2 regions of the Pantoea alhagi genome follow, and region 1 is predicted to be linked to the other one. Evidence: predicted binding sites of a transcription regulator. Region 1 holds the regulator's gene; the other holds the start of a gene.
What was found. The regulator ArgR, encoded in region 1, controls arginine synthesis, uptake and breakdown. The targets are predictions, from matches to a motif close to ANTGAATAAAAATACANT.
Positions count from the first base shown of each region.

Region 1 (4,011 bases):
TTATCAGCGCCACTGGCCGCGTTGGCTTAAGCCCTTCCGGGCGGCAAAACTTTCTGCAAACCGATGCCTCGATTAACCGGGGCAACTCTGGCGGCGCGCTCATTAACTCACTGGGCGAGCTGATGGGCATCAATACGCTTTCGTTTGATAAAAGTAACGATGGCGAGACGCCGGAAGGGATCGGCTTTGCAATCCCTACCGCGCTGGCGACAAAAATCATGGATAAGCTTATTCGTGACGGGCGCGTTATTCGCGGCTACATCGGGATTACCGGTCGTGAAGTGCCACCGCTGCATGGACAGAATGCCAGTGTGGATCATATTCAGGGAATTGTAGTGAATAACGTTGCGCCGGAAGGCCCGGCAGCCAAAGCCGGTATTCAGGTGAATGATCTGATTACCAGCGTTAACGGCAAGCCCGCCGTTTCTGCGCAGGAAACCATGGATCAGGTGGCCGAGATACGTCCCGGTTCGGTGATTGATGTGCAGGTTATTCGTAACGACAGGAAACTGACGCTGAAAGTCACCATTCAGGAATATCCGGCGCAATAGCGACGCCGTAACAAGACGTTCGAAGGCTCCTTTTAAAACGGTCTTCTGCTGCGTAATAAAAAAGGGAGCCCTGTGGCTCCCTTTTTAACATCAGTGATATTACTTAACGAACTCTTCGCCCAGCTGAATATCTTTCTTCAGTGTCTCCAGCATGCCTTCCAGCGCTTTTTGCTCAAAGTCGCTCAGTTGGCCAATGGGACGATACTCGGCCACGCCCTCTTTGCCCAGCAGCAGCGGCTGCGAGAAGAATCGTGCATATTCACCATCACCCTCAACATAGGCGCACTCTACCACATTGCTTTCACCCTGCAGCGCACGTACCAGTGACAGACCAAAGCGCGCAGCCGCCTGTCCCATTGACAGCGTAGCGGATCCGCCGCCCGCCTTGGCCTCAACCACTTCCGTACCCGCGTTCTGAATACGTTTGGTCAGATCGGCTATTTCTTGTTCGCTGAAAGAGACGCCAGGCACCTGTGAAAGCAGCGGCAGAATGGTGACGCCGGAGTGTCCGCCCACTACCGGTACATTCAGTTCGGTCGGCTGTTTGCCTTTCAGCTCTGCCACAAAAGTGTTTGAGCGGATAATATCCAGCGTAGTCACGCCGAACAGACGATTTTTATCGTAAACGCCGGCTTTTTTCAGCACCTCTGCGGCAATGGCAACGGTAGTGTTTACCGGATTGGTAATGATACCAATCAGCGCTTTAGGAGAGGTTTTAGCCACCTGCTCGATCAAATTGCGTACGATACCGGCATTAACATTAAACAGATCGGAGCGATCCATACCAGGCTTACGTGCCACGCCGGCAGAGATCAATACCACATCGGCGCCCTGCAGCGCAGGCGTTGCATCTTCACCGCTGAAACCTTTGATTTTAACCGGCGTAGGAATGTGGCTTAAATCAACGGCCACACCGGGCGTTACGGGAGCAATATCATACAGAGAGAGTTCTGAACCCGCAGGTAACTGGGTTTTCAGCAGAAGTGCGAGTGCCTGGCCGATACCACCAGCCGCACCGAGAACTGCAACTTTCATCCTAAACTCCTTATTATTGTGAGCATAAAAATGTCGGAATCCAGCGGGGTACTATGCTGGACGACCTGAGAAGTAATAGCGAGGACGTTGTCATCGTTTTACCTGGCCGATAAAAGCCAGCAGAAACGGGTGAAAATGACCGCATTACGTACAGGCCTGACACTGGGCGTAACCGGATACAGATAAATTAATCAACAATACCTTACACCGTCCGCGCTTAGCAGAACAACATCAATTTTATAACAATCCCTTCACTTCGTCTGCCATAGCTATGCGCTTCGCGTAAATTTTATCTGCGCCGAAAGTCTGGTAAAATGCGCGCCCACTGCGCGGTAACGCCACTGTTCACCGCAGCGTATTTGCATAAACATTCATTTAAATGCATAATAATGTATTGCCTGCTGGACGGGCTTCACAGCATTTTTATATTATCGGTAGCCTATGCGTAACCCATCGAAACAAGAAGATCTGATTAAAGCATTCAAGGCTTTATTGAAAGAGGAAAAATTCAGCTCGCAGGGTGAAATTGTGACAGCCCTGCAGGATGAAGGCTTCGACAATATCAACCAGTCGAAAGTCTCTCGTATGCTGACCAAGTTTGGTGCGGTGCGTACCCGTAACGCGAAGATGGAAATGGTTTACTGTCTGCCAGCCGAACTGGGGGTGCCCACCACAACCTCTCCGCTTAAAAACCTGGTGCTGGATATTGATTACAACGAGGCGCTGGTGGTGATTCATACCAGTCCCGGCGCAGCACAGTTGATTGCCCGCCTGTTGGACTCATTAGGCAAAGCGGAAGGGATCCTTGGTACGATTGCAGGCGACGACACCATTTTTATCACGCCAGCGCGCGCCTTTACCGTGAAACAACTTTATGAAGCTATCCTGAATCTGTTTGAACAGGAACTGTAAGCAAAGCGGGATCGCTGGCTTTTAGTAGGCGATCCTGTTTTTCTGTTAATTCGGCATGGTTGTGTTCTGCGCTTATTATCCTCTACCCGTTCTTCTCTTGCTTTCTGCCTCTCTGTGTTTCAAACGTCACTGTCAGCGTTAAATGGAATAAGAGCGCCTTGTTTTATTGGCTGCCATCTCAACACATTCGCATATCGTGCTGCCTTCCTCATAACAATACAGGAGATATGACTGCCTGAGAATTTTTACTGGCTGATTCGACCAGAAGGCAAAGCACAAATAGATAAAGTCACTTATAACACTGTTTTAATTAAAAAATAACCAATTCTGCACAATAAATAACCTCCCTATATAACTTCTGGTTATAAAAAAAGCGCCATTAGCTAAAGCGTAACAACAAAACATTATTAGCAGAATATTAATTTCATACGTGATTAGATCTATACTTGTTTTCGTGATGTGGATCACAGAGCAAACAAAGACAAAAATAGAAGACGAGGAACAGATCAATGAACATTAAAACTATCATCGCAACCGTAGGACTTGCTTCTACTCTCTCATTCAGTGCTTTTGCAGCAGAATCTATCAACGCCGATCAGGCGCAGAATCTGCAGCCAATCGGTACGGTAAGCATTAGCGGCATTGCAGGTACGCCGATGGATATTCATCAGGCGCTGCAGGCAAAAGCTGAGCGTCAGGGTGCCAGCGCTTATCGCATTATCGAAGCGCGTAACAACGACAACTATCACGTTACTGCTGAGCTGTATAAATAAGCGCAATGTGACTGCCGGGTGCATACCGGTTTAATGCATGAACGACTCAGGCAGCCTCAGAAATAATAATCGCTATCAAGCCATCCCGGCTGCCGTAACATCGATATTCAGGAGTAAGAAATGAAAACTACATTTACCTTTGCTGCTTTAGGTCTGGCTTCCGTCCTTTCATTCGGCGCAGCTGCAGCCGATCTGGTTACTCAGCAAGACGTCGCCAGCCAGAATCTGCAACCCATCGGCACCATTTCCGTAAGCGGTATTGATGCCAGCCCAACAGCTATTCGTCAGCATCTGTCCCGGAAAGCAGATAAAGAAGGCGCTTCTGCCTATCGCGTTGTTGAGGCTTATACCAACGGTAACTATCACGCGACTGCTGAAATCTACAAATAATTACCGGGCCGACGGCCTCAACGTGATATCCAGTAAAAATACCTGAATTATTAGCGGGTCTGACAGGCTGAACGTGACATTGAATAAAGCGCTATAAATAATTCCTCGTCAGCTGTTTGACGAACCCCTTGGCCCTGCTGTTTAGGGCCTTTTTTATTGGCTTTTTTGCGTCTGACGGACATTAAAGCGAAGCTGACCTTCCAGCTCCTCTTCTGCTTCATCGAACAGCAAAATCAGCGCACCATAGCGGCGTTTTTGCCCGGCGCCTAAATGGATAAACTCAATTTCTACCGGTAATGGCAGTTGCGATTGCGTAACAGCGTCCCATAATGAATCCAGATCAACAATTA
Region 1 is NZ_CP019706.1:1,121,657-1,125,667, forward strand. Features, by position in the region: gene degS (outer membrane-stress sensor serine endopeptidase DegS) at 1-551, shown strand, start outside; gene mdh (malate dehydrogenase) at 651-1,586, opposite strand; gene argR (transcriptional regulator ArgR) at 2,028-2,498, shown strand; gene yhcN (peroxide/acid stress response protein YhcN) at 3,008-3,271, shown strand; gene yhcN (peroxide/acid stress response protein YhcN) at 3,392-3,661, shown strand; gene B1H58_RS05230 (barstar family protein) at 3,815-4,011, opposite strand, start outside.

Region 2 (4,011 bases), 1.3 Mb from region 1:
CCAGAGGCTGCTCAATTTTACCATCTTTATATTGCTGACCGCGATCGGTCGGCTTAGAGGAACAGCCCGCCAGCAGTGCTAACAGCGCGCCCGTAACCCAATACTTCGTCCAACGTCCTTTCATTGTATTCTCACCTCAGCTGCGTGCAGGGCAAGATAGCAAAGGGGTTATAAGAATGAAATGCGTTACCGGAAAAAGAGTCGCACACTTTGTTTGATTAATCAGCAAAACGCGGAGATATTCAACAACTGACGCTATTAACCCAATTAATTTTCAAAAAGGGGTTGCATCATAATCCGGTAAGAGTATAGTGCGCTTCCACGGACGCGGGATGGAGCAGCCTGGTAGCTCGTCGGGCTCATAACCCGAAGGTCGTCGGTTCAAATCCGGCTCCCGCAACCAATTAAGAAGTACGCAATAGCGTGTCGTGACGGAAGCGACAACATCCGGACGCGGGATGGAGCAGCCTGGTAGCTCGTCGGGCTCATAACCCGAAGGTCGTCGGTTCAAATCCGGCTCCCGCAACCAATCATTAAAACACCCTTAAGGGTGTTTTTTTGTATCTGGCGTTTGGTAAAAAACCGGTTCGCCCGCAAGCGCGCTCCCCGGTACTCTCACTTCTTATGGTGCGCCAGCGCCGCCCCTTTCGAAAAATAGGCTTTGATGCCGCCAAGAATCGCTTCAGCCACCTGCTGCTGATAGCGCGCCGTACGCAGCTTGCGCTCTTCCGCTGGGTTACTGATAAAGGCTGTTTCCACCAGAATCGATGGAATGTCGGGCGCTTTTAATACCGCAAATCCTGCCTGATCCACGCTGCGCTTATGCAGGTGGTTAATTTTGCCTATACGCGTCAGCACTTCCTTACCAAATTTCAGGCTATCGGTAATGGTCTGGCTTTGCAGCATGTCGAACATGGTATGGTCAAGATAGCGATCGCCGCTTTTACTTACGCCGCCAATTAAATCTGATTCATTCTGCGTTTGGGCAAGAAAGCGCGCCGCCGCTGAGGTTGCACCTTTAGTGGAGAGCGCGAACACTGAGGAGCCGCGCGCTGCCCGGCTGGTAAAAGCATCAGCATGAATGGAAACAAACAGATCGGCCCGCTGCTTACGCGCTTTAGCCACCCGCACCTTCAGCGGTATAAAGACATCTTCATTACGCGTCATATAAGCACGCATATTCGGCTCTTTATCAATCAGCGCCTTCAGGCGGCGGCCAATTTTCAGCACGATATCTTTTTCACGCGTCTTATGCAGGCCATGCGCGCCGGGATCTTCGCCGCCGTGTCCCGGATCGATCATGATAACGATAGGACGATCGCGCCCGGCTTTACCCGGCAGCGGCGCTTCGGCGGGCTGCGTACGTTCCAGATCGCCCTGATTATAATCCTTGAGCAACGCCAGTAGCGGATCGTCCTGGGTGTCGTACGCCGAATAGAGATCCACCACCAGGCGATGCTGGAAGCCAGCTACCGGTGCCAGCGTAAACAGACGCGGCGCGACATTTTGCTTTAGCTCCAGCACGATGCGTACGGTGTTTTTATCGAACTGGCCCACGCGCGCCGCTTTGATATAGGGATCGTTTTTCTGCACCAGATGCCCTACCCCTTTCAGTACCCGATTCAGGTGCAGGTTTTCAATATCGATCACCACACGTTCGGGATGACTCAGGGCAAATTGCTTATATTTCAGGGCCACGCTTGATTCAATGGTCAGGCGGGAATAGCTGGAAGAAGGCCAGATGCGCACCGCAACAATATGACTGCTGGCCGCTAACCCCACCCGGCTAACGCTCAATAGCCATATTGCTCCAGCGCCCTGTAACAGCCGACGACGGCTGATAACGGGATTAGATTCGGACATGCCGCTCCAGATACTGTGTTGTGTCTAAAAAAAAGCCAGAAAAAAATGTGGCGAAAACTTTAACCCAATCGCTTTTATGCTGTCATCCGGAAAAAAGCCTTAAATGCAGCCTGTTAACCTTATTATCCGATTGTGAAAAATGATAAGCGATAATAAAAGCCGCTTGCACTTCAGGCAACAAAAGAATAAAAATACACAAAAACCGAATAGTCATGCAAAAAGAGGGTTTGCCGTGAAGGAACGTAGTACCGCACTGGTTCAGGGTTTTCGCCATTCCGTTCCCTATATCAACGCCCATCGGGATAAGACCTTTGTCATTATGCTCAGCGGCGAGGCGATTGAGCATGATAACTTTTCCAGCATAGTTAACGATATTGGTCTGCTGCACAGCCTCGGCATTCGTCTGGTAGTGGTATATGGCGCAAGGCCACAAATTGATGCCAGCCTGGCAGCACATCAGCTGGAACCGGTCTACCACAAGCATACCCGCGTAACCGATGCACAATCCCTTGAGCTGGTTAAGCAGGCCGCCGGACGTTTGCAGCTGGATATTACCGCTCGCCTGTCGATGAGCCTGAGCAATACGCCGCTACAGGGCGCGCATATCAATGTGGTCAGCGGCAACTTTATTATCTCTCAGCCGCTGGGCGTGGATGACGGCATCGACTATTGCCACAGCGGCCGTATTCGCCGTATTGATGAAGAGGCGATCCACCGTCAGCTCGACAGCGACGCCATTGTTTTGATTGGCCCGGTAGCCGTGTCGGTGACCGGAGAAAGTTTTAATCTGACGTCGGAAGAGGTGGCCACGCAGCTGGCGATTAAACTGAAAGCGGAAAAAATGATCGGCTTCTGCTCTGAGCAGGGCGCGACGGATGATGAAGGCAATATTATTTCTGAACTGTTCCCGAACGAGGCACAGGCGCGTATTGAAACCCTGGAACAGCGTGGTGACTACCTTTCAGGCACGGTGCGCTTTCTGCGCGGTGCGGTTAAGGCCTGCCGCAGCGGCGTGCGTCGCAGCCATTTGATCAGCTATCAGGAAGATGGCGCGCTGTTACAGGAATTGTTCTCCCGTGACGGCATCGGCACGCAAATCGTGATGGAATCCGCAGAGCAGATCCGACGCGCCACTATTAACGATATCGGCGGCATTCTGGAGCTGATCCGCCCACTGGAACAGCAGGGAATTCTGGTGCGTCGCTCGCGTGAACAGCTGGAGATGGAGATCGATAAATTCACCATTATCGAGCGCGATAACCTGACCATCGCCTGCGCGGCGCTCTATCCTTTCCCGGATGAGCAGATTGGTGAAATGGCCTGCGTGGCGGTTCATCCTGACTATCGCAGCTCTTCACGCGGCGAAATGCTGCTGCAGCGTGTTGCTTTGCAGGCGCGTCAGCTGGGGTTGAAAAAACTGTTTGTATTAACCACCCGCAGCATTCACTGGTTCCAGGAGCGCGGTTTTACGCCGGTAGATATCGAGCTGCTGCCGGAAAGCAAGAAGCAAATGTATAACTACCAGCGTCGTTCTAAAGTCTTGATGGCCGATCTGACCTGACCGGTTTAGAACAGGATCTCCTGATGCGGGGCGCGCAGGCGCTCCACCAGTCCGCTGCGCCGCTGGGTGCGCACGGCAACCGCGCGCGCAAAAATTTGCCGATCGGTATAGAGCGTTAATCGGCTGCGTGCGCGAGTAATGGCGGTATAAACCAGTTCCCGCGTCAGCACCGGCAGATAGTGGTTAGGCAACACCAGCGCCGTATGTTCGAATTCCGAGCCCTGCGATTTATGCACCGTCATCGCCCAGGCGGTATCGTGCGGCGGTAAACGACTTGGCTGTACCGCCTTAATCGTGCCGTCGGGCAGTGGAAAGAATACTTTCAGCGCGCCGCTGGCATCGTTCATCGCAACGCCAATATCGCCGTTAAACAGCCCCAGCGCGCTGTCGTTGCGTGCAATCATTACCGGCCGGCCAATATACCAGCGGCTTTGCGCCTGCGGACGCCGAATACGTCGCTGCTTCAGCAACTGGCGTTCGATACGCTCATTCAAACCCGCCACGCCAAATGGTCCTTCGCGCAGCGCACATAACAGCCGGTAACGGGCAAAGGCTGCCAACACGTCATCTGCATCCGCATTGCGCTG
Region 2 is NZ_CP019706.1:2,422,879-2,426,889, reverse strand. Features, by position in the region: gene mltA (murein transglycosylase A) at 1-124, opposite strand, end outside; tRNA gene B1H58_RS11310 (tRNA-Met) at 327-403, shown strand; tRNA gene B1H58_RS11305 (tRNA-Met) at 453-529, shown strand; gene amiC (N-acetylmuramoyl-L-alanine amidase AmiC) at 616-1,863, opposite strand; gene argA (amino-acid N-acetyltransferase) at 2,096-3,424, shown strand; gene recD (exodeoxyribonuclease V subunit alpha) at 3,430-4,011, opposite strand, start outside.
Region 2: a site for ArgR is predicted at 2,044-2,061, ahead of argA (amino-acid N-acetyltransferase). Genes of this name have one in related genera too.